One region of the Lysinibacillus sp. GW823-FHT06C08 genome, then DNA from elsewhere that is predicted to be linked to it. Evidence: riboswitches for the same ligand, from Rfam matches in the RefSeq annotation. Region 1 holds a riboswitch; the other holds the start of a gene.
What was found. Region 1 has a riboswitch for S-adenosylmethionine ahead of AC1Q6O_RS00920 (MetQ/NlpA family ABC transporter substrate-binding protein). Riboswitches for the same ligand answer to the same signal wherever they lie in the genome.

Region 1 (16,335 bases):
GTTTATTATGCTTTGTTCCCGTTTGATAAATATATTCGGCTACTGGCGTAGAGCCTACAAAGGAAATGGCTTGAATCTCTTTGTTTTCTAGAAGCTCATTGACCGCTTCTTTATCGCCATTCACTACTGTCCAAATACCATCAGGAAGTCCCGCCTCTTTCCATAATTGACTTAAAAATAATGCAGAATGAGGAACACGTTCAGATGGTTTTAAAATAACAGCATTCCCTACTGCCACAGCCATACTTGTAATAGCTAAAGGGACCATAACAGGGAAATTAAAAGGCGCAATCGTTGCCACTACACCGAGTGGTGATTTGGCAGAAAAAGCATTAATATTGCCACCTACATTGACGGAATACTCCCCTTTTAGCAATTGTGGGGCACTAATCGCCATATCTACCGATTCAATCCCTCGAATAATTTCGCCCTTGGCATCCTCTTTAGTTTTCCCGCTTTCCTGACAAATCACTTCAATAAGTTCTTCCTGTTTTGTTACTAACAATTGACGGAATCGATGTAAAACCTCAACCCTCTTCCCAATGGACACCTTTTTCCATGCAGGAAAGGCTTCCTTAGCATGTTGAATGGCCTGCTGTACTTCGTCTTTTGAAGCAAGTGGGACTCTCGCTATCGTTTCACCTGTTGTTGGATTATACACATCTGAAAATCTTCCACTAGTACCAGCTACCTCTTCCCCCTTGATAAAATGTGTTAGCGTTTTCATTTTTTGTTGTACTGTCATCATTTAACCTCTCCTTATATGGGATTATTGTTCAAAATCAAATTCGTCTTTGCTAAAAATAGAGCTTGATTCATCGACCTGTTTTATCACCTTATTCCTTTGCGTAAGTAAATAAAAAATCATTACCACGGCAACGACAACACATGTAAATAGAATTTGTGAGCGCATAGACTCAATAAAGAACATGGCTATTAATAAGGCAGTTGTAGCTACTATTGTGAAATACGTTAGATACGGGAATAGCCACATCTTCACCTTTAATAGCTCAGGATTTTCGCGTTCAATCTTTCTACGCATTCTCAATTGTGAAAAGGCGATAATTAAATAAAGAATTAAAGTAATAGCACTACAAGAGCTTAGTAAAAACATAAATACTTTATCTGGTGAAACATAATTCATAATAACGGCAATATAAGAGAAAAATGTTGCGGCTAAAATAGCATTCACAGGTGCACCATTTTTATTTAATTTCAAAAAGGCTTTTGGTGCCTCGCCCTTCTCTGCTAAAGAAAATACCATTCGTGATGTTGCATAAAGTGCAGAATTTAAACACGATAACACAGCTGTTAAAACAACAAAATTCATGATTTGTGCGGCGGCAGGAATACCAATATAATCCAACACTGCTACATAAGGACTTGTTAAAATATCAGAGGAGTGCCAAGGCAATAACGTCACAACAACAGCTATTGAACCCACATAGAAAATTAAAATGCGCCAAGTAATCGAATTGGTAGCTTTTGTTACAGCTGCTAACGGTTCGTCTGACTCACCAGCAGCGATAGCGACAATCTCTGTCCCCATAAAGGAAAAAATAACAATGACAACACCCATTAGTACAGCGCCAAAGCCGTTTGGTAAAAATCCACCCTGCTCAACTAGATTTGTCAGACCGACAGCGTTAAAGTTTGGGGCTATACCAAAAATAATGAACGCGCCTAAACCTAAAAAAACTACTATACTTGCAACCTTAATAAGAGAGAACCAATATTCAAATTCGCCAAAGGCTTTTACAGAAAGAACATTTGTTAAAGTGAGTGCTACGGTTAAAAGTAAACTTAAGAGCCATAAAGGAATTCCGTCATACCAATATTGAATAATGGCCGCTGCTGCCGTCGCCTCTAATGCAATAGCTATGACCCAGAAAAACCAATACAGCCAGCCAATCATAAAGCCTGCCCATGGACCAATTGCTTCATGGGCATAATGTGCAAACGACCCACTCGTTGGATTGACAGCCGCCATCTCACCTAGCATACGCATCACTAAGATGACGATAATTCCTGCAAATATATACGATAAAATTGCTCCTGGACCCGCCAAGTTAATGACTGAGCCACTGCCCATAAATAAGCCAGCCCCAATTACACCCGCTATTGCGATCATCGTCATATGCCGTTTCTTTAATCCTCTTTGTAAATGCGTTTGTTGCTCCATATCTGACACCTCTTTTATTAGATTGGATTATCGCTTACAAAAATCTTACATGTTTCATATCGTTGAAGTAATAGACAAACTGTAAATTTCTATACAATTGTTTTAAACATAATGTAAAATAGACTAAATATTCTCAAAATATTAACTTACCTAAATTTACAGCTATTTAGTAACATGAAAGAGAAATAATAGATATATAAAACGTGGAAGATGTTTCAAAAGGAGGAGCTATATTGAGCCAATTCCAACTTAAAGTACTTCATGTGTTAGAAAATAAATACTTTCAGAATGCAGAGGTAGTTGCAGGTCATGAGGGGCTATTAAGAATCGTTAAGTGGGCACATGTTCTTGAAATAGTCCATGTAGATAATTTTTTAGTTGGAGAAGAGCTGGTGTTAACAACGGGGATCAGTCTTCAACATGGCATCGAAGATTTTATGACGTTTATTGAATCTTTAATCGATAAAAATTGTGCTGCCCTTTGTATTGAGTATGGCTCTTCTATTCAAGCAGTTCCAGAAGCAATACTTGCTATTGCAAATCGTCATCAGTTCCCGATTATTGTTTTTCATGAAGCGGTTCCTTTTGTTCGCATTACACAGGATTTACACAGTCAAATTATTAATCAGCAATATTTAATGGTTTCGACACTAGAATCCTACTCACAAACTTTAAATAAAAATACGGTCTTAGGACAAAACACGGATGATATTTTACAAAATATGTATAACGAATTGAAAACACAAATTATGTTTTCCATTAAGGGACGGGAACCTATCTTTTTTCCCAACATGACAAAAAGTAACCGTCAGCAATTATTAGCTTTGAATAAATATGCTCAGCAATTTAAACATGAGCCCATCTTTATTTTTGATCAACATTATGCAGATTTAACGATTTTTCGTGAAGATGGCCTATTCTCAGAGTTTGAATTATTAATTTTAGACCGTACAGCAACAGCATTAGCGCAATTATTAATGCGAGAGTTCTATATTGAGGAGAAAAAGAATATTGAGGACGCTTCGATTTTAGCTGATTGGATCGACCAAAAACTGAACAAGGAGGAAATCTATAAATTTATCGTTTCTCACTATACTAACTATTCACAATCTAGTGGGGCTGTCTTTGTTTTGGCCACTCCCAATACAGTAATGAAAGCGCAGGAGGATATTGTCTATAGTAAACTTTATTATCGTAATCTCTTTGAACAGCATGGCTTTATCCCATTTTTATTCGAAAGAAAAAGCTATGTCATTTTTATTTTACTTCATACAAAAGATTGTCGAGCGATTCGAGAAATACTAAATAGCATCTTTACCTCACTGCCCAAAACTGATTTTTATAAAAAACAGCAAACTCAAGGGTTTCAAATAGCGGTTGGTAAAGTTGTAGCTGATGTACAAGAAATCTCCAAAAGCTATCAAACTGCATTAGAAACATTATATATTTGCCGCAAAGTGCAAACTTCCTCGTTCTTTTATGATGATTTGCATTTGTATCATTTAATCTATAAATTACAAATGCAGGTGAATTTAAAGGAGGTTATAAACGACTATTTACAGCCAGTTATTGAGTACGATGAAAAATATAACAGCAAGCTTCTTGAAACCTTACAAGTCTATTTACAATCAAACGGCTCCAAGCAGCAAACGGCTAACCAATTGTTTATTGTTCGTCAAACACTGTATCACCGCTTAAAAAAGCTTGAAAGTTTACTCGGAGAAAATTTCATGAAGGGTCATAATCGCATCACACTGGAATTTATGCTCCTTGCAAATTCCTTAATTGATGACAAGAGTTAAAAAATAGGCACGTTCAAGAGCTCTCCCCCTTCAACGTGCCATCTCATTATCCTTTCACCACAACATCTTGATAAAGTCCTGGTCGACGATCATCGTATACAGGAATTCTTCCACGTACTTCATCAACAATGGAGAAATCCACATCAATTACTGCTATTTCCTCTTCTTCAGCACCAACCCAAAGCACTTCACCCCATGGCTGAATAATCATCGATTGCCCATTAAAGTTTTCTACTTTTCTCGAAATACGGTTAACTGCTATAACAAAGCATTGGTTTTCAATCGCTCGTGCTTGCAGCAATGTTTTCCAATGATCAATTCTAGGCGTCGGCCATTGAGCTGGTACAAACAGCACCTTCGCTCCTCGGAGGGCATGCGCACGTAACCATTCAGGGAAACGAATATCATAGCAAATGACACCAGCCGCCTCAATAGGTCCTAGCGCGAATCGATTCATATCATCTCCAGCTTCTAAGTAAAGATGCTCGTCCATTAAACGGAAAAGATGGGCTTTGTTATATTCCCCAACAAGTAATCCATTGTTATCAAATGTATACATCGTATTGTAAAACTTGTCGTCCTTTTTTATTGAAACGGAGCCACCGACAATATGTACACTAAGTTCCTTCGCTAAGTTAGCTAAAAATGCCTTTGTACGCTCACCGTTAACATCCGCCAATTCTGGTAGCTTCTCTAGTGCGTAGCCCGTATTCCACATTTCTGGAAGCACAATAATTTCTGCCCCTAGTTTTGCGGCTTCACGAATCTTGTCCTCTGCCCGTATAAAATTTTCTTCTACTTTGCCGAAGCCAACGTTTAACTGAATACAACCGATTTTCATATTCATTCCTCCTCTAGACAATTAACAAAAAAAGTACTACTATTTGCTTCATATTCTTCAATAATAATTATTATATTCTGAAAAAGGTGATCATGCATGGAATTCTCTAAAAAACTACAGCAATTACCCACTCAATTTTTTGCAGCGCTTGTCCAAAAAGTAAACAATGCCCTGGAAGAAGGTCGTGATGTGATTAATCTCGGGCAAGGAAATCCCGACCAACCTACGCCTACTCATATCATTCAAGCATTGCAGGAAGCAGCTGAAAATCCTCAAAACCACAAATATTCACCTTTTCGTGGTATCGCCGAATTACGTCAAGCGGCTGCCGACTTTTATAAACGGGAATATGATGTGGAGATTGATCCTGATACTGAAGTAGCGATTCTTGGTGGCACAAAAATTGGTCTTGTTGAGCTACCTTTGGCTGTGTTAAATCCAGGCGATACTATGCTATTACCAGACCCGGGCTATCCAGACTACTTATCTGGTGTTGTATTAGGTGATGTTAATTTTGAAGTGATGCCACTTTTTGCTGAAAATAATTTCTTACCTGATTATGATGCCCTATCTAAAGAAGTTAAGGAGAAAGCAAAGTTACTTTACTTAAATTACCCAAATAATCCTACGGGTGGTACAGCTACACTTGAATTTTTTGAAGAAACCATTCGTTTTGCTAAAGAGCATAATATCATCGTATCACATGATTTTGCTTATGGTGCAATTGGATTTGATGGCAATAAACCTATTAGTTTCTTACAGACCAATGGTGCAAAAGAAGTTGGAATCGAAATGTACACATTATCAAAGACTTATAATATGGCAGGTTGGCGCATAGGCTTTGCTGTTGGTAATGCTGATTTGATTGCCGCGATTAATCTTATTCAAGATCATTTGTTTTGTAGTCAATTTCCTGCTATTCAACAAGCAGCAGCTGTTGCCCTTACATCTTCACAGGAATGTGCAGATGAGCTAAGAGCTACCTATGAGCGTCGTCGAAATGTTCTAATCGAAGAAGCTCATAGAATCGGATGGCAAGTAACGGCACCAAAGGGCACCTTCTTTGCCTGGCTCTCTGTCCCATTAGGTTTTACTAGTGAACAATTTGCCGATATTTTGCTCGACAAAGCTGATATTGCGGTAGCCGCAGGAAATGGCTTTGGTCAATATGGGGAAGGCTATGTGCGCATTGGCTTGCTTGTAAGCGAGGAACGGTTACGAGAAGCCATGCATAGAATTGAGCAATTAAAATTATTTTAAACATGGAACAAAATGGAGTCCTGTAGCTTTCGCTAGCTACAGGACTTACTATTTTTCAATTTTCCTTGGAAGATCTAACCCATGTTCTAATGGATAAAATTGTACGTGACCTGTTTCATCATCCAACTGACGGATATGCTGAATGCCTTGAACTTCTGCCAGCACTACATCTGCTGTTATGACGATATTTCCGCCCTTTATAAAATGACCGCCTGAAACCACTCCCCATTGATCGCTCATGGAACCATGGAAATGCGTTTCATATTGTGCATCACGCTTACAAACAACTCCTGAACCTTGGATAAACTCGAGTGGCCCCTCTTTCTCAACCACATCACTAAATCGAACTTTAATGTGGGAAGTTTCATCAGGTACTAAATAAACAAAGCTACTTTTTTGAAAACTACCAATACAACTAATAATGGTTGCTGATTCAATTTTATTCTCTTCACAAAGTGCCTCAATTCCTTCAATGATGTCTGTTCCCATGAGAAGACGTGCACTAATCACCTTACCAAATGAACCTATGCCATAATTAACTCTTACGGACAATCTTCTCCCTCCTTCACGACAAAATATTATAACAATATAAAAAATTTCAAAAATATTTATTGACTTACTATACCCTATAAATTATATTAGTTCTATCGGAAATACAAAAATATAATATGAATCTCTTATCAAGAGTAGCTGAGGGACTGGCCCTATGAAGCTCGGCAACCTCCTTTTATAAAGGAAGGTGCTAAATCCTGCAAACGAAATTCGTTTGATAGATAAGAGAGGACTTTTTTCATGAGCCTCTCTTAATTTGTAAGAGAGTTTTTTTTATTTTCAAAAACCGATAAAACAATTTTTGGAGGTAGTTTTCATGAAGAAGAAAAATAAATTTTTAGTAGGTTTAGCAAGTCTTACATTAGTAGCAGCACTAGCGGGCTGTGGCTCTAAAGATGATAGCAAAGGAAAAGGCGAAGCTATCGATGAAAATAAAATTGTTGTGGGTGTCACTTCAGGACCTCATGAGCAAATTGCAGAGGTAGCTGCTAAAGTTGCAAAGGAAAAAGGTCTAGAAGTAGAACTAAAATCATTTTCTGATTATGTTTTACCAAATACATCCTTAGCAGAAGGAGATCTTGATGCAAACAGCTATCAGCATAAGCCTTTCCTGGATACATTTAATAAAGATCACGATACAGATTTAGTACCGGTTGGCAAAACAATTTTAAATCCAATGGGTATTTACTCTGAAAAATATAAATCATTGGATGATGTTCCTGAAGGCGCAACATTTGGCTTACCGAATGACCCAACAAATGGAGCGCGTGCTCTCTTTGTTTTACAAGAGGCAGGCTATATTAAATTAAAAGATGGAGCGGACTTAACAGCATCTGTTCGTGACGTGGAAGAAAACAAAAAGAATTTAAAATTCATAGAATTAGAAGCTGCACAAATTCCTAAGCAGCTTAGTGAAGTAGATGTAGCTGCTATTAATACTAACTTTGCGCTGGAAGCTGGCATTAATCCGCAAGAGGACTCTATTCTTTTAGAATCTACTGACTCTCCATATGTGAACTACATTGTCGTTCGTGCAGAAAATGAAAACGACCCAACGATTAAAAAGTTCATTGAGGCCTATCAATCTGATGAAGTACGCCAATTCATTGAAGAGGAATTCAAAGGTTCTGTAATCCCTAGCTGGTAATACGTGCGATAAGCTAAAGAATCTGCCAAATTTCCACTATGGAAACCACGCAGATTCTTGCTTTTTAGAAGTTAAGAAAGGAGCAATCAATCTGATGATTCAATTACAAAATATTTCAAAAGAATATAAGACAAAAAAAGGCAGTATTAAGGCTGTGGATGGAATCAATCTTCATGTAAAAAAAGGGCAAATTCATGGTGTAATTGGGTATAGTGGTGCCGGTAAAAGTACGCTGATTCGTTGTGTTAATTTACTAGAGCGTCCTTCAGCAGGCAAAGTCTTGATTGACAATGTGGATATTACTACCCTTTCACTTCATGACTTACGTCAAACACGACAAAAGATTGGTATGATTTTTCAACATTTTAATCTCTTAAAGACAGCAACTGTTTATAACAATATTGCAGTTCCCTTAAAGCTACTTGGTTATAACGAAACAGAAGTCAAAAATCGTGTGGCTAAATATGCCGAAATTGTAGGTTTAACAGAAAAGCTAGATAGCTACCCTAATCAGCTTTCAGGTGGACAAAAGCAACGTGTCGCAATTGCACGTGCTCTAGCGCAAGAGCCAGAAATTTTACTTAGTGATGAAGCAACAAGTGCGCTTGATCCTGAGACTACAGAGGCTATTCTTGAACTATTGTTAAAAATTAATCGTGAATTAGGAATTACAATCCTACTGATTACACATGAAATGAATGTCATTCAGAAAATTTGTGATGAGGTATCTGTTCTAGAGGCAGGGAAAGTAGTTGAATTTGGTACGGCTATTGAGCTCTTTGCAAAACCACAACACCCTACTACAAGAAAGTTCTTAAGTACCATTTCACAACGTAACTTAACTCCTTCTCTTATTGAGCAGTTAAATGTTTCAGGTAGCGTCATTCGTTTAACATTTCTTGGAGAAAGTACTGGTAAGCCATTATTAGCTGAAGTGAGCAAAGTATATGATGTACAACCAAACATTTTAACAGCCAATATTATTGAATTAAAAAACGGCATTGTTGGTAATATTGTGGTGCATTTAAACGGAGAGCCCAACATTGTTCAAAAGGCGCTAACCTATTTTGCAGAGAATGGCGTTACTGTGGAAGAGTTAGGAGGAGAGATCCATGAATAATTTCTTTAATGATTGGTCAGAGGTTATTGGCAAAGCAATTATCGAAACATTTCAAATGGTCGGAATTTCATTATTCTTTTCGATTTTAATTGGAATACCTTTAGGCCTTTTAATTGTTTTAACACGACCTGGTCAATCCTTTGAAAATAAATTTTTCTATCAATTTTTTAATCTAGTCATCAATATTATCCGTTCAGTACCATTCATCATCTTACTATTCTTCATTTTACCTTTTACAAAGGTTATCGTCGGTACAACGATTGGCGTTAAAGGCGTTATTGTTCCGCTTGTAGTTTATACGGCTCCTTATATTGCACGACTGATGGAGTCAGCGCTTTTAGAAGTTGATTCGGGCGTTGTCGAAGCCTACACAGCTATGGGTATTAAACGTCGCCATATCATTTGGCATGTATTATTACGCGAAGCACGCCCATCCATTATTTTAGGCTTAACAATCGCTACAATTGGATTGATTGGCGCAACAGCAATGGCGGGAATGGTTGGTGCTGGCGGATTAGGTGACCTAGCTTACCGTTATGGTCATTTACGCTATGAGGTAGATGTCATGTATGCAACGGTGTTTATTTTAATCATCCTTGTACAAAGCATACAATCCATAGGTAACCGCATTTCAGCCAAATTGAAGAAAGACTAGGAGGAGGATATCCATGTCAACTGAGATTTATGTAGAAAAAAACGGCTATATCGCAACGCTAGTGTTAAACCGTCCTGACAAACGAAATTCTTTATCGAGGGCAATGTTCCAAGCGATCATAGACGAGCTAGAACAGTTACGTACAGATATGTCTATCAAGCTATTAATTGTGCGCGGTGTCAATGAAGTCGCCTTTTCCTCAGGTGCTGATATTAGTGAGTTTTTAGATATTCGTTATGCTGCGGATAATGCTAAAGCCTATAATGATCTAGCTTTAAAGGCTATTGATGCCCTCTATAAATTCCCACATCCTACGATTGCCATGATTCAGGGCTTAGCGATTGGCGGCGGCTTAGAGTTAGCCAATGCTTGTGACTTTAGATTGGCGACACCAAAGAGTAAGCTTGGCATTACCGCTGCCAACATTGGGATTGTCTATAATCTTGAAAGCACTAAACGTCTTATTAATATTGTTGGTGTCGCGAAGGCTAAAGAGATTTTATACACAGCAAACATTTTTACAGCAGAGGAAGGCAAAAGCATTGGTTTGATTACTGCCCTTCATGAGCCGCAGGAAATTGAAAATGCCACTATGCAATTTGCTGAGCATCTTTTAAGTAAATCATCTATTGCCAATGCAGGTAGTAAAAAAATAATTCAAGCTATAATGGATGGAGAAAATGCAGAGAGTGATGAGCTGGCTCAATTGATTCTCGATTCATTTAGTTCTGATGATTATAACGAAGGTATTCAAGCTTTTTTAAATAAAAGAAAGCCTATTTTCAATAAATAAGTGAGGTAGTAACGATGACAAATACAACTGATGGTGACCTACTCTTAAAAAATATCACTGCCCAAGCCCCCTTCCCCATTTGCTTTGCTGATTTAGAAAAAGCAGTAGCGGAAAAAATTCCAGCTGGGCCATTCGGCTACATTCGCTCAGGTGCTGGCGGTGAACAAACATTACGTAATAATCGTTCAGCTTTTGAAAAATACTCCATTGTTCCCCGCTTCTTAAATGATGTTTCAAACGTTCATACAACCATTAATTTGTTCGGGAAAACATACCCAACGCCATTGCTCTTTGCCCCTGTCGGCATGAACGGAATGGTTCACGAGGAAGGTGAACTTGCCGCTGTACGCGCTGCCCAGCAATTAAATATGCCATATATTCAAAGCACAGTCTCCACCTATGCACTCGAAGATGTTGCCGAAGCTGCCCCTTCAGCAACAAAATGGTTTCAATTGTATTGGTCTACAAATGAAGAAATTGCATTTAGTATGGCCGCACGAGCAGAGTCAGCAGGCTTTGAAGCTATTGTTTTAACAGTCGATACAGTAATGCTTGGATGGCGAGAAGAAGATGTACGCAATCAATTTTCACCATTAAAGCTAGGCTACGCAAAAGGAAATTACATAAATGATCCTGTCTTTATGGCTTCTTTGCCTAATGATTCATTTGAATCGTATGTACAAGGCGTCTTGCAAAATGTCTTCCACCCTACACTCAATTGGGAACATGTTCGTGAATTAAAACGGCGTACAAATCTTCCTATATTACTAAAGGGAATTTTACATCCTGAAGATGCAAAGCTAGCCCTTGAAAATGGGATTGACGGTATTATCGTATCGAACCATGGCGGCCGACAATTAGATGGTGTTATTGGTTCACTTGATGCCCTTCCCCCCATCGTGAGTGCTGTCAATGGACAAATCCCTATTATTTTAGATAGTGGTGTATATCGCGGGATGGATGCCTTAAAAGCACTTGCTTTAGGAGCAGATGCTGTAGCAATTGGGCGTCCCTTCGTCTATGGCCTAGCCCTTGAGGGACAACAAGGTGCCGAAAAAGTAATGACAAATATCTATGATGAATTAAAGGTTTCCATTGCACTAGCAGGGACAACCTCCGTTGAAGGGTTACGTACGATTACATTAGTCAAAAATGATGGGACTGAGGTTAAATGAAACAGGCATTAGAGGGATTAAAAGTTGTTGATTTATCACAAGTATTAGCGGGCCCTTATTGCACAATGGTCTTAGCGGATATGGGCGCAGAAGTTATTAAAATCGAGAAATATCCAAATGGAGACGACACCCGAGCAATGGGCCCGTTCATTCATGAAGAAAGTCATATGTATATGATGGTTAATCGCAATAAAAAGGGTGTATGTCTAAATTTAAAAACGCCAGAGGGCTTGGCTTTATTCAAAGAGCTTATCCAATCTGTTGATGTGCTTGTGGAAAACTATAGACCAGGTGTTACGAAAAAGCTAGGGATTGATTATGATACTTTAAAAACCCTTAATCCTGGACTCATTTACTGCTCTATTTCTGGCTATGGACAAACGGGTCCTTATAGCCAGAAAGGTGGCTATGATATTATGGCACAGGGTCTAAGTGGCTTAATGCATATGACTGGTGAACCACAGGGCCGACCTGTAAAAGTTGGCTTTGCAGTCAATGATATTGCCGCTGCCCAAACGGCCTTACAATCTATTTTAATGGCCTATATTTATAAGCTGCGCAGTGGTGAGGGGCAATATATCGATGTTTCTTTAGTAGAGTCTGGGCTTGCTTGGACTGTTTGGGAGGCCGCTGCCTACTTTGGTCAGGGCGAATTACCCGAGCGAACAGGAACTGCCCATCGAGTTTCCGCACCGTATCAAGGCTTTAAAACACAGGATGACTATATTTTAATAGGTGCTGGCAATCAAAAGCTATGGGAAATTTTTGCGACAAAAGTTGTCAAACGACCTGATTGGTTAGACAATCCCCTCTTTATTACTAACTATTCACGTGCTCAGCATGTAAAGGCGTTAGAGGCAGAAATTGAAAGTGAATTAGCGAAACATCCAGCAACCTACTGGCTGGAGCTTTTAGATGAACACGGCGTACCTTCCAGCCCTATCTATTCCTATGACCAAACCTTAAATGATCCCCATATTTTAGAGCGTGGCATGGTCTTGTCCTATGACCATCCAACTGCTGGGCCCATGAGAACACTAGGTTTCCCAGCAAAATTCTCACACACGCCGGGTCAATTAACTAGTGCAGCGCCAACTTTAGGACAGCATAATGAAGAAATTTTGCAGGCATTAAACATCACTGATCATGAAGTCCAGCAGCTAAAAAAAGCGAATGTAATACGCTCAAAATAAGAAGCCCTTTATTTTGACGAGCTATCGATCACTTTGGGCGGGCTACCCGTCACTTTCCTTAGGCTATCCGCCACTTTGCCGCGCTATCCGTCACTCTGCTCTGGCTATCCGTCACTTTACTCTGGCTATCCGCCACTTTGCTCGCGCTATCCGTCACTCTGCTCGAGCTATCCGTCACTCTGCTCAGGCTATCCGGTATTTTGCCCGCGCTATCCGTCACTTTACTAAGGCTATCTGTCACTCTGCTCGAGCTATCCGTCACTTCATAGAATTTGATTGGAAAGAAGCACCCGTTTTCATTGTAAGCAAAAAGGCTACTTCCACAACGGAGGTAGCCTTTTCGTATTATTGAATTACACCTAATTCACGACCAACTTTCTCGTAAATGGCTAACGCATCATCAAGCATTTCTTTTGTATGAGCTGCTGTTGGCATATTACGAACGCGACCTGTGCCTTTAGGAACGGTTGGGAATACGATTGATTTTGCATAAACGCCTTCTTCAAATAAGCGTTTTGAAAATTCTTGTGTCAGCTTTTCATCTCCAATAATACAAGGAGTAATTGGTGTTTCTGATTCACCAATATTAAAGCCAAGCTTCGCTAATCCCGCTTTTAAATAGTTACCATTATCCCACAGTTTATCGTGAAGCTCTGTAGAATCAATTAGCATTTGTACAGCAGCTGTAATGGCTGCCACATCACCTGGTGGTAAAGCTGTTGAGAACAAGAATGGACGTGAACGAACTTTTAACCAATCAATTAAGTTCTTCTTCCCAGCTACATAGCCACCCACGACACCAATTGCTTTTGATAGTGTACCAATTTGGAAATCAATCTCTTTTTCTAGTCCAAAGTGCTTCACAGTTCCTTTGCCTTTACCTGTTACACCTGAACCATGTGCATCATCAACATAAGTAATTAAATCAAATTCCTTGGCGATTTCCACAATTTCTGGCAATTTAGCAATATCGCCATCCATTGAGAATACACCATCCGTAATAACCATCACTTTATTGTATAATCCAGATTCTTTTGCCGCTTTTGCCTTAGCACGTAAATCATCCATATCTGAGTGATTAAACGGAATGATTTTCGCCTTTGATAAACGACAACCGTCAATAATAGAGGCATGGTTTAATTGATCAGAAAGAATTGCATCGTTTTTATCCATAACAGCAGAAATAGCTGCCATATTACAATTAAAGCCAGATTGATAAGAAATAGCTGCTTCTGTTCCTTTAAATTCAGCAAGCTTTTCCTCTAATTTAACGTGTAAGTCAAGCGTCCCGTTAATAGTACGTACAGCACCTGCTCCAACACCGTATTTTTCAATCGTTTCTTTGGCAATACGCTTTAATTCTTCATTAGTTGCTAAGCCTAGATAATTGTTAGAAGATAAGTTAACAAGATTTTTGCCACGTACCTGAATAATCGGGCCATTCGCACCCTCTACTGGATCAATTTCATTGTATAAGCCTTGTTCATGTAAGGCTTGTAGGTTTTCGTCTAAAAATGCATTCAATACTTTTGACAAGCGTATCATCCTTTCCTAGGAAAACAGTTCTAGCTCCTAGTTTAGCACAAGCAAGCCTTTAGCTAAATTATTTTGTTAATCTTTCGAATAATGACGCTGTTTTTTCTCGCCATAAAGAGGCGGATAGGCAATGATCCAATAAACGTCGCACTGTATATTCTGCTTCTGCATAACGCTTTGAATAGCCCATCGCATCTTGCATGGCTTCTTTATAGCGTTCTCGTACTTCCGCTATTGCTAATTCCGCCTCTTTCGTAAGCGCACAATGTTGCCCAATATCAAATATCTTATCGCCTAATCGACCATCCTGTGGATCAAAAATATGAGGTTCCGTACTATCAAAAATACAGAAATTTAGTTCTGGGATAATGACCATATCGACAGATCCTGCATCTAAGCCACACCATACAATTTGGGCATCCAGTCCTCTTGCATTCGCCTCATCTGCTAAGCCTTTCATCAAGGAGGATTTGCCCGTACCCGGTTTGCCTTTAATCATTAATCTTGTCGATATATTTTTTGTGATGCTTTCAACTGTATTTTCTGCCCCTCTAGGCGTTAACGTTCCAAGTAAACGATGTGTTCGTTCGCCCGTTTTATTTAAAACTATAGATTGGAAGACTTCCGATTTTAAATTTTCCACCTGTTCATTTAATGCCTGCCAATTCATGCAGCTTTGCGTCACAACCTCCCAATCATCGTGCAGCTTGATAGCATGGTTTAGCTTGGCAATACATTTATCACGCCAAGCTGTACGTTCCTGTACTGCATTTGCCAGTTGCTCTCCAACTTTCTCAAGCTGAGCATCCTCCAAGCAATCATAAAAAGACATAACACGATGCTTCGTCCCAAGTAATGTTGGCTCTATATCCCATTCTGATGCCCAGACATACAGTCTATTACAACCCTTTACATAAACAGCCTCGACTACTTCCTCTAATAACGCGTGCTTAAACCATTCGACAGCAAAGCCTTGTTTAACATAAAAATAACCCAGCTCCTTCAACAGCTCTGATCCTTTAGATGTAGAGGCACCTTGTAAAAAATAAACTAGCTCCGCTTCCTCCATCATTTCTTTATATAAATGTTTCACACCTTGCCCAGTCAATGCGTGTCCAAAATAATACGTCACATTTCCGTTCAAATGTCGTTCCTCCTTTTGTTTCTGCCTTGCATTATATGAAGGAACACTAAAAAAGATGAAAAGCTACCCCTATCCTTAACAGATAAAAGTAGCTTTATAGTTTAATAAAAAGGTCTCATGTCTTCTATATGGCCAATACATTTCATTAATACTTTGCGGCAATAAGGTAATGAATATTGCACAATATATCCTGAGGTTAATGCAATTAATACTGTTCCTACTCCAACTGGCCCACCTAGTAGCCACCCTACAATGGTCACTAGAACTTCGATGCCCATTCTCGCAGTTTTAATAGATCCGCCAAATTTTTCGACGAGTATCATCATTAATGTATCACGAGGGCCTGCTCCCATATTTGGAGCAATATACATACCACAGCCAAAGCTTAAGACAAATAAACCAATAATAAAATATGTAATTTGTAGACCATATACATCTGTTGAAGGCAATAACCAGTTAAATACATCGATGAATGAACCGATTAGTAGCATGTTCAGCCATGTACCAATTTTGGGCCATGTTCGTAAAACAATCGATGTTGATGCGACAATAAAAAGACCCGTTAATATAGACCATGTACCAATCGTTAATCCGAAGTTTTGAAATAATCCTACATGCAAGACATCCCAAGGACTTGTTCCAACTATTTTCCCTTTAATGGACATCGTAATTCCCAGTGACATCACAATCAAGCCACCAATAAAAAATGTCCAGCGCCACCCCATTATTTTGCGCATTTCCTAGCCCTCTCTCTATGTTTGATAATGCTCTTACTGTATCATATTTTCTGAAAATATCGTGAAATCGTGTTTATGAATGGAAGGATAAATGACCGTATTCTATGAAAATAAAAAACTACCCGATTTTACTAATGGGTAGTTGTAATTGGCGCAAGCTGGGCCTTTGTAATATTCTTCAAATCATTAAGCTGAACA
Region 2 (16,335 bases), 1.2 Mb from region 1:
TGGGTGGCGCAATACTATGGGAAAAGCACTGCGATGGATGGGTTATATGATATCCCACCTATAAAGATTGTCAGTGGTACGCCACATTCAAGTATTGTCAAAGCAACTTCTATGCTTGGCATTGGGAGAAAGTCTATTCATCTTATTCCATGTCAGGAACAGCGTGAAGCGATCGATATCACAAAATTACAACAATTCCTTGAGGACAATCAACAAGAACCCTGTGTTGTCGTAGCAAATGCGGGAACCGTCAATACGGTTGATTTTGACGATTTACTAGCAATTGGCAAGCTCAAAAAGCGCTATAATTTCTGGCTTCATGTAGATGCGGCTTTTGGAGGCTTTGCTGCTTGTTCACAAAAGTATCATCACTTAGTCGAGGGCATTAACCATGCTGATTCTATTACGATTGACGCACATAAATGGCTGAATGTCCCTTATGATGCGGCTATGCAATTCACCCGACATCAATCGTTACAAGTAGCTGTATTTCAAAATAATGCTGCCTACCTTGGTAGCTCGCTTGAGAATCCGAATTTTAGTGATCTTACCCCTGAAAATTCACGACGATTCCGGGCGTTGCCTGCTTGGTTCTCCCTACAAGCTTATGGTAAAAAAGGCTATCAACAGTTAATCGAACAAAATATACTGCTAGCTCAGCAGCTTGGTCAAAAAATAGAGCAAAGTGACCAATTTACTTTGCTAGCCCCTGTTCGTTTAAATGTTGTGTGCTTTGCCATAAATCATGAGGCATTAACAGCCGAAATGAGCAAACAATTTTTGACGACATTAAATCAACAAGGCAAAGTGTTCATGACACCAACTGTTTACCAAGGTGTGCCAGCTATACGTGCGGCTTTCAGCAATTGGCGTACAACCACAGAAGATCTAACTATTATTTGGGAAGCACTAACGACAGCCATACAATCCTTTTTCCGCGAGTCCCTCTAATCGATGATATCCAAATGAATAACAAGGGCGAATGCACAAATATATTTGTAAAAATTTATTACGATTTACCAGCTATGAAATCGCACAATATGGGAGTACTGCATATTTCATTTTAAAAAACTTCAAATTACAATAAAATGATTATGTCAAACAAATATGCAAATAAAACAACACAAACCGCCTTCAATTGAAAGGCGGTTCGTGTTGTTTTATTGACCTATTTCATGTTGTAATTGCTGTAAAAAGCTTTCCATAAATTGATGACGTTCAAGTGCCATTTGCTTGCCCTTTTCCGTTACCATTAAATCCTTTAGGAGCAATAGCTTTTCGTAAAAGTGAGTGACAGATGACGTATTTTTTTGACGATATTCTGATTCCGACATATTTGTGCGTGCTTCTTCATCCTTATCATAAAGCTTGCGGTCTTTCGCACCACCATATGCAAATGTTCGAGCGATGCCAATGGCTCCAATTGCATCTAAACGGTCTGCATCGCGAACGATTTTCGCTTCCATGGATGTAGCCTCTAGCTCATTTCCACCATTAAACGATACTTGTGCAATACAATCTCGAATATGTTGCTTTTTTTCCTCGCTAACAGGGAGCTCTGCAATAAGCTGTTCCTCCTGTTCCTTACTATCGGTATACTTTTTGTCGCTTACATCATGCAGCAGCACTGCAATTTTAACAACTTCTGCATCTGCTGCTGGCTCTGTATGTAAGATCGCTAGTGCATTTTGATAGACACGCTCAATATGTTGGAAATCATGGCTAGCGTCAAACTGTTCATAAATTTCTCGTACTTTACTCATTAAATAATCCATAGTTCAAACTCATTCCCTTCCTACACGATTATACTGTATTTATAGCCCTCACGAAAAATAAAAAATCAATACCTTTTCAATTGACTAATTTTTCAGAATATTATAAGATAAACTTGCAGAACAAACAATTTGTTCTGTACCTCATATTTTTCAGCTATGTACAAACAGCTATGTGTTTGACAGAATGAATATCAACTTCAGCGGGCTTACAATTGAATAGTATGTTTGCAAGATGACATAAGTAAAGAAAACCAATCATCAAACAAATAAAAGTGAACACTTTCCCTTAGAAATTCTTTGTTTAACCCGCATAGCATGATGTACAGCCGAAAATTGTGAACAACAAGTTAGTTGTTTTTACGACCAAAAGGTTATTATTAAATGGAAGCCATGTGTAATTGTTTTTCGTTATTGGTTGTTACCTTCTTCAAGTTGTATGAACGTAGCTCCTCCCTTTAATGAAAATCGTACACGATGATGACTGCCAGTTTATGAAACCACGTGAATGAGTCGTACAAACACAATGAAGATTCATGTAAGCCAAAATTGTTAGAAGTTATAAAGGAAGTAGGAACGATCGTGATAAAATGTAATACCTTCCCGCTGAAGGACGAATAAAAGCTGCCCATCTTACAGTCATGTAGATGATGGCAGCTTTTATTAGTTTATTTGCTAGTTAACAGTAGATCCTACAACACGCCCTTGATGACCTCATCAATTTCTTTTAATAGCTCTTGATTTTGCATCGTTGAACTTAATTTTAAATGAGATTGATCAACATGGATGACCGCCACATGCATTCCTTCTTTTATGCTCGCACTTGGAACTGGCAGCATCTTTTCCGTATCAAATGTCATGATAAGATCTGGAAATTTCGATTGTAGCTGTCCTTCTTTCGATAACGTCATATATTCATTCCAGAACGTCAAATCGTAATCGCCAACGGATAATTTCCCTACGTCAAAGCCATTTTCCTTCGTTAATGAATAATGTTGGACCTTACCGGTTACGATATGCACCCCATTCAATTGCTGCAAAATATGGGTCAATTTATCGTCAAAGGTTTGTCCATTGAGGAAACGATAGCCAAGCTCAATAGCCATTGTAATGGCATTCGGTGCCCCATGTTTCTGTAAATAATCTATCGTCACAGGATTCCTCGTCACACCTACTAACCCTCCTGCTAAAATAGACGCTTGTCGTGCCGTTTTAGCCGTGTTTTGTAGTGGGCCTTCCACAAATCCTTGGACCGCAAAGTCATCTTTGCCACCTGCGTAAAATTGTACTGATTGATAGTCTTCCTGTTCATGAAGATTTAAGGAACCCATAATACCCGTTGGATGTGCCCGCCCATTACAAGGAGCATCCACGACAGGCACTTTTAATAAAACTGACTGCAACCAGCCATTAATCGTTGTGATGGCACCATTTTCATTGGTAATGATGCCTTTTAAACGGTGATTGGTATGTGTGTTCATATTGCGATAGCTCCAGCAAAGCTGCTCGTTCGAAATATATTGATCGGCTGCTGAAGGTGCGCCTACCATTGCGACGCACGCCACTAAATCTTGGCCATCTAATTCTGTCAGATCGACTAATTGAGGATCCCCGGCTGCAAAAATTTCCTCCAACAGTTTGAGTCCTTCCTCTAGGAGGCCACCTCCGCCTCCGCCAAGGATTGCACCTCCATACACAGCAGCAATTCCATCCTCATACGTTAATACTTTTGCCATCGAGCATTACTCCTTTCTATTTCCCTATTTTTAGAATAGAAGAGAAGAAGCTGTATAAAGCATCCCCAGCAATAACACCTGCTGCAAAGACAGTCATTTCAGATTCTCTCTTACCTTTCGTCACGTATGTGAAAATAACACGAAGTAAGATACCTGCTAATACCGCCCATCCAGCAATCGGATTGATCAGTAATAAACCTGTAGCAAAAAGAATACCCATTTGTCGTTTCGAGCCACCAATCAATTGGATCAATGCCCCTGGAATTGCCCAAATCATTAGTTGTTTCGCTACATCCCCTGTAACACCAGATTGAATAGTTGCCGCATAAACATGGTTAACAGGCGCTACTAAATCTTGTGCAAAATAGGATTTGTAGGATAGTAAAACAACAATAGCAGAAATCGAGAACGCCAACATACCAGCGATCATTTGCTGTTTACGCCCTTCTTTTTCTAGTGCCGGATCACTACCATTTCCACGCAGAATAAAACCAGTTTTTAAATCATAGCCCATATCCGCAAATGCAACCCCTGTAGCTGCACTATAACCTGCTAACAAAGCAAGAGCTGGTGCAGGGAAGCCTATTAAAATACCAACAATCAATGTAATAAATGCCACTGCAAACGCTGGGAACCAACCCGCATGCATGGCCGCAATACCAACGATCAACTCATGGACAAATGCTGCGATTGTGGCAAAGAGAATAAATCCTATTAACATCCCAAATGACATATGTGTGATAATGCCGCCTAAAACAGCTATTAATAAGGCAATGGCTAAATAAGCAATAAACCCAACACCAAAGGCTTGGCGAATTTCTTTTGCATCTTTCGAATAGATTAACTCTTCTGACTTTTTAATCGATTTTTTATTTAGTAAAGCAAAGGCTACTTGGAAAAGTGCCACAATCCCAGCACCAATCATAACCCCATGCGGGATATAATAAGCATTTAAGTCAACATTAAATAATTGAACCGAATAGCCTCTTAGTAAAAGCCCAATCCCAAACATCGTAAGCGCCCAAATATTACCGATAAACGCTACCCCAAAAGCTGACATTGGAATTTTTAGAACTGATCCCACGATACCGATTAATACACCACCAACTAATACTTTGGCATTTTTACCGCCTTTATCGCCAGCCTTAATTGCTTCAGCTGTCGCAATCCCTGGTGGCCAAGTACCTGCTGCTGGGAAAATTTTTGTATCGAAAAATTTATATAATAATAAAGCATCCACAAACATCGCTAAAATAACACCGATAAACAACGGTAATACTAAATTTTCATAGCCCAAAACGTATGGAATACCAATTGGCAACATTAAGCTACTCGCTGCACTAAATGTTGCGGCTGAAATGGCCGTTTGGATTATATTTTGTCTATGCACCGATTTAAATGCAATGAGCTTGCCAATTGGAATTCTTCCTAGAATCATCGCAAATATTGCCCCTACGATAGATGTATTGGCAGAAATTCCTAAAGTCGTAATCAGCTGTATCCCGATAATGGCCCCAATGACTGATGTTAAAATAATCATTAGTAGCGTTACAGGCTCCAAAGCCCGTGGGTGTAATACTTTATTATTCATACTGTCAGCTCCCCTATTGCTGTTATAGTTTTGAAATATGCGATTGTATCTGATGAACTACTTTCACTAACTGGTCAAGCATATATTTCTCCCTTTGATCATCTATATCGTATACTAACCCAGAAATTGTAAGAGATGCGATGATTTCTTTTTTATAGTTGAATAACGGTACACTGATGCCAAAAGCGTGTTCATTGTATTCACCAACGGTTACACACCATTTATTTTGGCGTATACTTTGTAGCTCTTCCCTTAATGTCTCAAGAAATTCATTATGCTCCTCTTTCGATTGCTTGCTTTGAAAAAATGCTATTAATTCAAGCTGTCTATCCTCTTCTAAAAAGGCGAACATGACTTTACAGGAAGCACCGATGTAAAGGGGTGTCTTTGTTCCTAAAGACACCGCATACTTTACATTTTTATTACTTTCGGCAATTTTTGTTGTGACACCATATTCATTGTCCATATAAGTGAGAAACACCGATTCGTTTATTTCACTTGCAAGATTTTGCATTAATTCATAAATAGTCGAGTGTGGGTCCATTGTATGTGAGAGCACATCATAAAAAAGGAACATTTTGTAGCCTAATTTATACTTTTTCGTGCCTTCATCCTGAATTAAATAACCCGTTTCTGTAAATGTATGAATGGCTCTTTGTACGACACTTGTCGGCATTTTCATCATGCGCGAAATTTCACGAACACCTAATGCATTTTCTGTCGTCGCAAAACACTCTAGTATATCTAATGAGTTTTTTAATGTCTTGACAGTCATTCATTTCTCCCTTTAAGCGTTTTGATAACCGTAGTGCTTTTTTGCTACTTCTACAGAAATATATTCATTTAACACATCACGCTCTATAGCCTCTTTACTTCTTTCAAGTGGATTACCATAGCCACCACCTGTTGCTGTAACTAGCTCAATACGATCGCCTTTTTGCAATTCATAATTGGCTAGTACGCCAACTGGTCCAATTGTGGAACCATCCTTTTTATGAACGATTAAATAGTTATGAGACCCTTCGCCTCCTCCACTTAAACCGAATGGAGCGAATTGGTGTCTCCCTAAGTTGACTGAAACCTTTTGACCATCATTATTGATGGTATATACACGACGTACACCTAAGCCACCTCTAAACTGGCCTGTACCTGCACCGTCACAGTTTAAGCTATATTCATCAATTTGAATGCCATATTTCGTTTCGGCAATTTCCACAGGTAGATTATAAGTTTCACCATCTCCCATACAATATTGCCCGCTTTGACCATCTTCATCATTCGATGCTCCCCAACCACCAACAGATGGTTCAACGATAAGGAATGACTCATCATTTTCAGGATTTTTACCTGTCAGAATAAATGTACAAACGGATTGTAAGTGTCCTGCTGATAATCTTTCTGGTAAATGTGGCGCAAGTGCTTTCCAAATTAAATCTGCTGCCCCAATACGTGCCTCAAAGTTCATGGATACTGGATGTGGGCGCTTAGCAGAGACAATGGAATTTTCATCCGTTAAAATAGTTAAGCGTTTAAAGACTCCCTCATTAATGACATCAATATCACCTAGTAATGCTAGGAACATGACACGCACACTTGCCATTAAACCAAATTTGGAACAGTTTACTGGCACATTCACCGCTGGGTGGGAGCCTCTAAAATCACAAATAAATTCTTCATTACTAATCGTTACTTTCACTTTAATCGGGTATGGTCCGCCCTTTAATGGATCTCCCTCAATAAAGTCCTCCGCGTAAAACTCACCTTTTGGCAAATGCTGAAGCTCTAGCTCTACAATTTTTTCACCCTTGTCCAATAGTTTTTGAATGGACAAGCTCACCGATTCAGCACCAAACTTCTGACAAAGCTCTGTAATTCGCCTTTCGCCTGTTTTTAAGGCCGCTACTTGTGCAAACATATCGCCGATAGATAGCTCTGGCAAACGAACATTCATCGAGATAATCTCATAAATGGCTTCGTTCAATTCACCTTTATGATAAAGTTTAACACCTGGCAGTTGTAGACCTTCCTGATAGATTTCATTAGAATTACTTGTAAATGAACCAGGATCCATGCCCCCAACTTCTGTCCAGTGTGCTTTATTGGCAGAGTAAGCAATGATTTCACCATTATAAAAAATCGGAAGCACTAAGCCAACATCGGATAAATGCGAGCCTCCCCCTACATACGGGTCATTAATAATAATGACATCGCCCTCATGTAACTTTTGTCCATGATCGAATTTTTCAATTACTCGCTGCACCATTGGACTTAGCATACCAATAAAGCTTGTAACACCATTTCCTTGGCTAATTAAGTTACCCTGTGCATCTGTTAAACCGCAGGCATAGTCTAATACTTCATAGATGACGGGACTCATAGAAGAGCGTGCTAGAGCGACAAACATTTCATCCCCTATGGCTAGCAATGAATCCTGAATAATCTCTACAGCAAAAACGTCTTTTTTCATGATTTATTTCCCCTCCATCTCTACAATCAAATTGCCATATTTATCAATTTCTATGGATTGCTTCTCATTGATTACGACTGTAGATGTTGGGTTTTCAACGATAGCAGGACCTGCAATGACATACCCAGGAGCAAGCTTTTGCTGGTCATAAACATTGACTTCAACCCAACCCTTTTCTTTCACATATAAGTTGCGCTTTGTTTTGATACATGTTGACACATCAATATGAGAGAAATCTAATTCTTTAAATTGAACAGCCTCATCTTTTCCATAGATGGTAATGTGTAGATTTACTAATTCAATTGGAGTAGTTGGCAAATCGAATGAAAATTCTTGTTTATGTTTTACATGGAACGCTTCAGCCAATTGAAGAAGCCCTTCATCATCAATCGTGATATTCGATGCGTTCAATTTGACTGCATGCTCTTGGCCTTTATAACGTAAATCATAATTAATTTCGAAATAATAATGCTCTTTCGATAAAGGTGCGTCAGCATAGGCACTTTCAATAGCTTGATCAATATTCGCTTGAATTTCCGCAAGATGCGCGTGATCAAAGCCCATTAAACTTGTTTGGATATAGTCTTGTCGATATTCTGTCATCATCATTCCTAATGCTGAAAAGACAGAAGAGCCATAAGGTATAATGACCTTTTTCATGCCTAATTCCTCTGCTAAATTAATAGCGTGTAGTGGACCACCACCGCCAAAGGCAACCATTGTAAAGTCTTCTGGATCATAGCCTTTACGAATGGAAATGAGCTTCAACGCATTTAACATATTGGAATTCGCAATATCTAATATACCTTGCGCTGCTTCTTCCGCTGAAACATTAAATGGTTTCGCAATCGCTTCAACAAGTGCTTCCTCTACTTTGTCGATAGAAATTGGATTATCGAAGTTTGCTAATGATAATCTTCCTAAATAAACATTAGCATCCGTAATCGTTGGCTGTGTATTGCCTAGCCCATAGGCTACTGGACCTGGGTTTGCCCCAGCAGAATCCGGACCAACCTTTAAGGAACCGAACTGATCCACACGAGCGATAGAGCCCCCACCATTGCCGATTTCAACAATATCTACAACTGGAGTTTTAATTGGATAGCCAGCAAATTTTTCATTTCTTTCAATATAGTAATCTGTCGTAACGTTTACTTTGCCATCTGTAATAAGTGAGCATTTCGCTGTCGTACCACCCACATCAAAGGCAATAATATTGGACTCATTTAGAAGCTCACCTAATTTTGCTGCCCCAAACATTCCTGCTACAGGGCCAGACTCGACTAGATTGATTGGTAACTCCATAGCTTTATCAAAGCTTGTTGTCCCACCATTTGATTGCATAATTTTTAAATGATCCGTAATACCAACTGTGCTCAATTTTTCTTTTAAGCTTTTTAAATAAGCGTGAGCAATGGGCTTCACATATGAATTTAAAACCGTTGTATTTGTTCTTTCATATTCACGATATTCCTTAATCGTTTCGCTTGAAAGTGTAATATACACCTCGGGCCAAATTTTTACTATTTCTTCTTTTAATTGCTGCTCATGAATGGGATTTTTATAGCCATGAATAAGCGAAATGGCAATTGCCTCTACACCTGATTCCTTAAATTGACGGACAATCTCTCCAACTTCGTTCCTATTAAGCGCTTTCATAATATTTCCTTTAAAATCAATGCGTTCATCGATTTCTTGTCGTAAATAACGCTCTACAAATGGCTCTGGCTTTTTATATTTAAAATTATATAAGTCTGGTCGGTTACCACGTGCAATTTCTAAAATATCACGGAAGCCTTTTGTTGTAATTAATCCGACTTTGCCACCTTTTCTCTCTGTTAATGTATTAATAATTACCGTAGAACCATGAATAAACGATTCCATGAGAGAATCCTCTGTTACATGTCGTCCTAATACGTTTAATATCCCATCCTCAAAATGCCCTGGCGTCGTATGCCCCTTGTCAAAATGAAGATTTCCTTTCTCATCTGTATAAACTAGGTCGGTAAAAGTACCGCCAATATCTGTTGCGATTTTCAAGACTCCATCCCTCCGTGTCCCTATAATCGGAACAGTGTTCCGAATTAGAATTAAGTAAATTATATTTAAAATAAAAAGAAAATTCAATGTATTTTTTAAATAAAAATTCATTTGACAATTGCTTCTCTTTGTAAAAATCCGCTTTTTCCTTCCAATAACAGAGAACTATTGATAAAAAATACCAAACACATTTATATAAGGAAGCTTCTCGAGTTTTTAATCGCATGAAAAAAAATCCTAGTTTTCAACTAGAATCGTAAATTTTCTAAAAAAAAATGGCGATGATGAATGTTTCGACAGGTTATCAAGTATAGAAGGAAGATATCAGAATCCTTTTTAGTGGCATTTGAGGAAGGAGATGTTAAAATGACTAGGCTTTTAAATCAGCTAAAAAATAAAAAAAGCTGCACCTCTGTTAAAGGGCAGCTTTTCAACATTTATTTAGAACAATCCTACCGCATGTCCGTCATTATCGACATTCATGCGTAAAGCTGCAGGAGCTTTTGGTAGTCCTGGCATTGTCATAATATCGCCTGTCAGACAAACTAAGAAACCAGCACCAAGCTTTGGAATCACCTCACGAATTGTGACCGTGAAGCCTTCTGGACGTCCAAGTAAGCTAGGCTGATCGGATAAAGAGTATTGCGTTTTCGCCATACAAATTGGTAGAGAATCCCAGCCAAATTTTTCAATTTGAGCCATTTGTTTTTTAGCTTGGTCTGTGAATTGAACATCTTTTCCACCATATACCTTTTGTACAATGGTACGCACTTTTTCTTCAATGGACTCTGTTACATCGTATAATGGTGAGAAGTTGTTTTCTTCTTCCAACACAGCTAGTACTTGTTCAGCTAAGGCTACTCCACCTTTACCGCCCTCTTCCCAGACATTTGTTCGGGCAATACGTACATGATTTTCTTGGCACCAGTTTAGAACGGCCTCTAGCTCTGCCTCTGTGTCTGTAATGAAACGATTTAATGCAATAATCGGTTCAACATCAAATGTACGTACCGTGTCGACGTGTTTAGCTAAATTTTCAATCCCTTGGAGCAGGGCTTCCACATTTTCACCGACAAGTGATGTTTTTGGAACACCACCATGCATTTTTAGTGCACGAATCGTTGCTACGATCACAACGGCACTTGGCTTAAAGCCTGCTTTACGAGCTTTAATGTTCATGAACTTTTCAGCACCTAAATCAGAGCCGAAGCCTGCTTCTGTCACCACAATATCAGCTAGCTTACGAGCAGTTTGTGTCGCCATAATGGAATTACAGCCATGGGCAATATTAGCAAATGGACCACCATGTATAATAGCTGGTGTCCCTTCTAATGTTTGTACTAAGTTTGGCTTAAAGGCATCCTTCAATAATAATGTTAAGGCACCCTCTACCTGTAAATCACGCACAAAAACAGGCTCGCGCTCAAATGTGTAGCCAATTACAATGCTAGCGATGCGCTCCCGTAAATCCTCAATGCTTGTTGCTAAACAGAACACTGCCATAATTTCGGAGGCAACCGTAATATCAAAGCCGTCTTCACGTGGCATGCCTTGAACAGGCCCTCCTAATCCGACAATCACTTTCCGTAATGAACGATCATTCAAGTCCATCACACGTTTCCAAATAATACGTCGTGGATCAATGTTTAAGACATTCCCTTGGTGGATATGATTATCAATAAATGCGGATAAAGCATTATTGGCTGTTGTTATCGCGTGAAGGTCACCAGTGAAGTGTAAGTTAATATCCTCCATTGGTACTACCTGTGCATAGCCTCCGCCTGTTGCGCCACCTTTTACGCCCATTACTGGACCAAGAGATGGTTCACGTAAAGCTACCATCACTTTCTTATTTAATTGATGAAGGGCATCAGCTAGTCCTACAGTCACAGTCGACTTCCCTTCACCTGCTGGGGTTGGACTAATAGCTGACACTAATACAACCTTTGCGTCCTCACCTTGAGCTGTAATTTTTAATGGGTCTATCTTCGCTTTGTAGCGGCCATACTGCTCAAGTGCATCCTCTGGAATACCTGCAGCATTGGCAATTTCCGTAATAGGTTTGATCACTGCTTGACTCGCGATTTCTAAATCTGTTAATGGTTGATTTTTCGTTGTCATTTGGCATCCTACTTTCTATGTTGTTCATTTCCATTATAGTCTTAATTGTGAAAAAAAAGAAAGTCAGATATGCTAGCATTCCGACAATCAATTGACATTTTTGTTCAATTCATGTATGTTCTAAGAGAAAATGCATTTTTTTCACATTTTCTCATTGATAGCACGACTTCTTTAACTTTATCTTACTTTCAAGCGCATTGGAGGCGAATGCTTATGCAACATGGGATCGTAAAGTGGTTCAATAATGAAAAGGGTTATGGCTTTATTGAATGTGATGATGGAGAAGATGTATTTGTACATTTTACGGGCATCCAGGAGGAAGGCTTCCGTACACTTGAAGAAGGTCAAAAGGTTTCATTTGATGTTGTGGAAGGCAATCGCGGCCCGCAAGCATCAAATGTTGTAAAATTATAAGCTAGAATATAGTAAGTGGATGAAGTATTTGAAAATGGCTCAATCCACTTTTTGCATGTTTGCACATAAAAATCCACTTCAACGATTGAAGTGGATTTTTAATTTATTTATTAATCCAATAAAAAGCACCTGGACACACTAATGTTTCCTTTGTTCGGTGTGGATCCTTTAATGTTACACCGATTGGCCCTTCTTTTAAATGACCGAGCGTCATGCTAGATGCTGAGGCTTCCTCATAAAAATCCAAGCGCATATTCGCTAGCTGTAGAGACATAAACTGCTCATGCTGCTCAAACTCGGGTAGTTGTAATACTTTCTGCCAAAGCTGCACCGTCTCCTCCACATCCTTGACAAAAAACTGAATGGATTCCATTGTAATGGCTTGTTTTTCATCAATCGCGCCACTAGCCTTTAATTGAGCCAAACGCTCCTCATCTCCATCTGCCCATTCAATTAAGAAAGGAAAATCCACTGAAAGGCCAGGTCTGCCAAAATGCAATAGCTTCCATTCGATTATCGTGCCGTCTGGTCTTGTGCGGCTACAAGCATCGGGACCATATACTTCATAGCCCAATGCACGCAATCGTTGACCATCGTCTTCAATATTTTTGGTGCGCAAGGCAATTCGTGAAAATCCTTGGCGCTCACGATCACGTTTAAACGTATAATGTAGGGAATATGGGTACAGGGCCGCTTGCTCAAATAAATCACGATCATAAATAGCGATTTGTTCAATATAGCTTAAGCCAAAATAACTTAGCGTATTGTAAGTCCCCCACATCGTGTGTTGACCACCGTTCACTGTATGGACATTTCGTTTATTGAAGAAAACCTTTATATTTTCCGGTGATTCTACTTGATGTACCAGATGATCAAAATATAAAGTCATGGCAATTCCCCTTTCTTTCCCCCATTAGCTTTACCTGGATGTGTAATTGATTTAATATTTACTTAAGAAAAGGAGTTACTATATGGTATGAAAAAAGTGCAATTTACCTACTAACTCCGTTAACTAATTTATTACTAACTATAAAGAGGTGATTTGAATGACAGATCATGTTGCTGCTTTTAAATTGGCATTAGGTAACTATCCTACAGGTGTAACAGTTGTTACAGCTTGTCATGAAACGAATCCAATTGGCTTAACCGTCAATTCTTTTGCATCTGTTTCTATTGATCCACTACTTATTTTATGGTCACTTGATAAAAAATCTCAGCTCCATCCTTACTTTATGAGTGCGGAAAAATTCGCTGTCAATATTTTAGCAAGTGATCAAGAGCAATTATGTACATTATTTGCAAGTAAAGTCCCAGATCGCTTTGCTCAAGCAAAATGGTCTACTTCTTCTTTAGGACTACCGATTTTACATGATACAGCAGCTATTTTACAATGTAAATCCTTTCAGCAAATAGATGCAGGTGATCATACTATTTTTATTGGCCAGGTGCTAGATATTACAAACTCTCAAAAGGAGCCCCTTCTCTATCATCGCCGTCATATCGGTCAGATTCCAAAAAGCTTCTATAGCTAATTGCCATAAAAAAAGGGCCACTTGTAAGCAACGGAAACCATGCTTATTGGTGGCCTTTTCACATCGTTCAACTGAAATGATCCTTTATTTCTTCTGAGGAAATCTCTGCTTTTCAAGCCTATTAATTTGAACAATTACACCATCCTGAATCGTAATATGCACTTCACCAAATTCAAGATTTTGAATGGCCTTTGCAATAGCCTCTAATTTCTTATCTTCTACCTTTGCCGACTGAGCCATACGATACACCCCTTCTTTTTCATCCTTGTTGTACAAAAGAGGCCAATGCATCAAACTGATTGATAGCCCCTCCTATCTCTCAGATACATCGGTTGGAAGTGGCACCTATGTTTCGGTTGCCGAGGCTTCATTGGGCCAAGTCCCTCCACCTATCTTGATAAGAGTACTGCGTTTCTTGAAAATAATTCTATAATTCTGTAATAAGATTGTCAATATAAAATATTAGAAAACCTAGCTGAATACTTTGTAATGATTATTTTAGATTAGAAAACTATCTATATCTAAAGTATTTTATGCCTAATCAACGAGAAATAGATGGCAATCCATTAATTTATTACGAACTCCATTTCCTCATCAAGAATTCAAGGGGACCTCGACGATGTTTAGCTCTCCACCAGACAGAAACAAGCACACATCCTACAAAGTAACAGCAGGCATATAGCATGGAAAAGGTAAGCGTCTGATTCTCCAACTTTTGGCAAACAATTAATATTCCAATCCCAATAAAAACATGGCCGACATAATGCGTTAAAGACAATTGTCCCGTAAAGATCAAAGCTTCAATTACTTTATTTTTACATGTCTCAACAAGATAGATGGAGCCCACGATAAGGACAATTGCCGACGCTGAGTTAGATAGAACATACATCATATTCGGTGGAATCGGTCCCGTATCAAATAAATACAATGCACTCTCTACATCTAATAAATGGATCGTTGTCATCTTAATAAATATCGTTGAAAAAGTCTCCGTCATTATGACTAGCAATAAGCCCATCACCAATAAGATTTTTCGTAATGAACGATTAGTTAAATCTAATGTGCCGATTACCATGCCAATTAGAAAGAAACAAATCCAGGGAAATAGTGGATGATAGCCATTAAACATCAAATTTCTTATAAATCCTGCCGGTGTCCAAAAATCAAGATACTCTAGTAATACATATGTTGGATGCCACCCAGCGAAGTAATTAAATTGAATTTGGAGCCATTGTGAAAGGATGAGGATGACACCGATTATGAACATCATCATTTTCTTGGATTGGGCAATCAAACATGCGGCAACAAACATATACACGCCATAATAATGTAAGATATCTCCTGTCCAGCCTACTGCATATAGGACTATTCCTATCACGAATAACAAAAACGACCTCTTCCACAAAGTAAGTCGATTCTTACGAAGAAGTATTGGGTCCTTAGTCTCTCTAGCCTGACGAGTCATTAAAGCTGTTCCTATTCCTGCTAGCATGACAAATACGGCCGAGGCACGCCCCTCAAATAGATTTTGTAAGGCCATCAACCATGTTGAACCATTCGTTGTAGAACCCGTTATGACTCCAAAATTGACAATGAACATACCAAACATGGCGAGAGCTCTTGCAAAATCAAGACCTTCAATGCGCCGATTATCATCTCTTATTGCCATCTTCGCCTCCTTGGATAACACTATGCACAGCCTCCTTCCAAATAGCTCTGTAGTCCAATTGGTTACCTGTTAACATGAAATTACCGATATTATCATAGACCAAGGCTAGCATCTGTGCCTTTGCTTCTATAGTGGGAGTATCCTCTAGAACCCCTAGCTCCACGCCATATTGTAGGACTTCCACAAAGCTTGTTAAAAAGCTGGTTTCTAGCTCTACTAATTGTTTCTTATAGCTTTCATCGCGAGCTGCTAATAGTACATATTGGTTAAATATTTTATTAAAATAAGGATCCTTGCCCTGCGCCTCAATAGACTTATAGCCCAGCTCGAGTACTTCCTCCTTGAAATTAACGCGAGAAAGCTCTTTATAATCCACAGCGACATCTTGTTGAATTACTTTATACAGTTCATCAAATAAGTAAGTGATTAATTGATCCTTTGATTGAAAATAATAATAAATGGCTGGTTTTGATATACCGACCTCTGCAGCAATCATGGCTAAGCTTGTTTTTTCAAACCCTTTTTCTGCAAACATCACATAAGCAACTTCTATAATCTTTTGAAAAGTTTGTTCCTTATTCCCCATCATCATTCTCCTTTTTTACCGACCGTTAAGTAAATATTAAATGATACTCCTCTTTTAGACAAGAAAAAACTGTGTAGAAATATTTCTCTACACAGTTCATATTTATTGATGTTGTAAATATATCATTAAAGCTTCGGCTGTTTTTTGCTTGCCCATTACTTTCATAGGCAGTCCATCAGCAGGTACAATCCAATGGGGCTCGTCCCCGCCATATAAAGATTGAGAGCTATTGGCTACCATCAATTGAGCATGAGCTGTTTCCATTCGCAGTCGTGCACGTGCTAATAAAAACTCCTCGTCATCGGTCGCTTCTAGCTTAAACCCTACTAGCGTCACATTCGGTTGCCAGCCTTTAATTTGCCCTAAGACTTTTGGCGCCTTTTTAAAATGAATAATAGGTGGCTCAT

Region 2: linked by a shared signal. The riboswitch ahead of AC1Q6O_RS06740 (YezD family protein) and the one ahead of AC1Q6O_RS00920 (MetQ/NlpA family ABC transporter substrate-binding protein) in region 1 are both predicted to bind S-adenosylmethionine.

What each region holds. Positions count from the first base shown of each region.
Region 1 covers NZ_JBXAHN010000001.1:185,621-201,955, reverse strand. Annotated here, with positions in the region: gene AC1Q6O_RS00950 (CoA-acylating methylmalonate-semialdehyde dehydrogenase) at 1-745, opposite strand, end outside; gene AC1Q6O_RS00945 (amino acid permease) at 770-2,182, opposite strand; gene AC1Q6O_RS00940 (PucR family transcriptional regulator) at 2,416-3,984, shown strand; gene AC1Q6O_RS00935 (carbon-nitrogen family hydrolase) at 4,031-4,825, opposite strand; gene AC1Q6O_RS00930 (pyridoxal phosphate-dependent aminotransferase) at 4,922-6,085, shown strand; gene AC1Q6O_RS00925 (PPC domain-containing DNA-binding protein) at 6,134-6,637, opposite strand; SAM riboswitch class I at 6,760-6,865, shown strand; gene AC1Q6O_RS00920 (MetQ/NlpA family ABC transporter substrate-binding protein) at 6,954-7,784, shown strand; gene AC1Q6O_RS00915 (methionine ABC transporter ATP-binding protein) at 7,879-8,904, shown strand; gene AC1Q6O_RS00910 (methionine ABC transporter permease) at 8,897-9,559, shown strand; gene AC1Q6O_RS00905 (enoyl-CoA hydratase/isomerase family protein) at 9,573-10,352, shown strand; gene AC1Q6O_RS00900 (alpha-hydroxy acid oxidase) at 10,367-11,527, shown strand; gene AC1Q6O_RS00895 (CaiB/BaiF CoA transferase family protein) at 11,524-12,720, shown strand; gene AC1Q6O_RS00890 (hypothetical protein) at 12,734-13,072, shown strand; gene AC1Q6O_RS00885 (glycine C-acetyltransferase) at 13,066-14,265, opposite strand; gene AC1Q6O_RS00880 (hypothetical protein) at 14,324-15,400, opposite strand; gene AC1Q6O_RS00875 (YczE/YyaS/YitT family protein) at 15,502-16,137, opposite strand; gene ybaK (Cys-tRNA(Pro) deacylase) at 16,269-16,335, opposite strand, start outside.
Region 2 covers NZ_JBXAHN010000001.1:1,433,831-1,450,165, reverse strand. Annotated here, with positions in the region: gene AC1Q6O_RS06795 (pyridoxal phosphate-dependent decarboxylase family protein) at 1-951, shown strand, start outside; gene AC1Q6O_RS06790 (HD domain-containing protein) at 1,161-1,775, opposite strand; gene AC1Q6O_RS06785 (S-methyl thiohydantoin desulfurase domain-containing protein) at 2,465-3,508, opposite strand; gene AC1Q6O_RS06780 (OPT/YSL family transporter) at 3,525-5,099, opposite strand; gene AC1Q6O_RS06775 (IclR family transcriptional regulator) at 5,122-5,874, opposite strand; gene AC1Q6O_RS06770 (hydantoinase B/oxoprolinase family protein) at 5,887-7,566, opposite strand; gene AC1Q6O_RS06765 (hydantoinase/oxoprolinase family protein) at 7,570-9,606, opposite strand; gene AC1Q6O_RS06760 (formate--tetrahydrofolate ligase) at 10,048-11,727, opposite strand; gene AC1Q6O_RS06755 (cold-shock protein) at 11,941-12,141, shown strand; gene AC1Q6O_RS06750 (VOC family protein) at 12,245-13,030, opposite strand; gene AC1Q6O_RS06745 (flavin reductase family protein) at 13,188-13,673, shown strand; gene AC1Q6O_RS06740 (YezD family protein) at 13,758-13,949, opposite strand; SAM riboswitch class I at 13,983-14,077, opposite strand; gene AC1Q6O_RS06735 (DUF418 domain-containing protein) at 14,248-15,342, opposite strand; gene AC1Q6O_RS06730 (TetR/AcrR family transcriptional regulator) at 15,326-15,934, opposite strand; gene AC1Q6O_RS06725 (phosphopantothenoylcysteine decarboxylase domain-containing protein) at 16,031-16,335, opposite strand, start outside.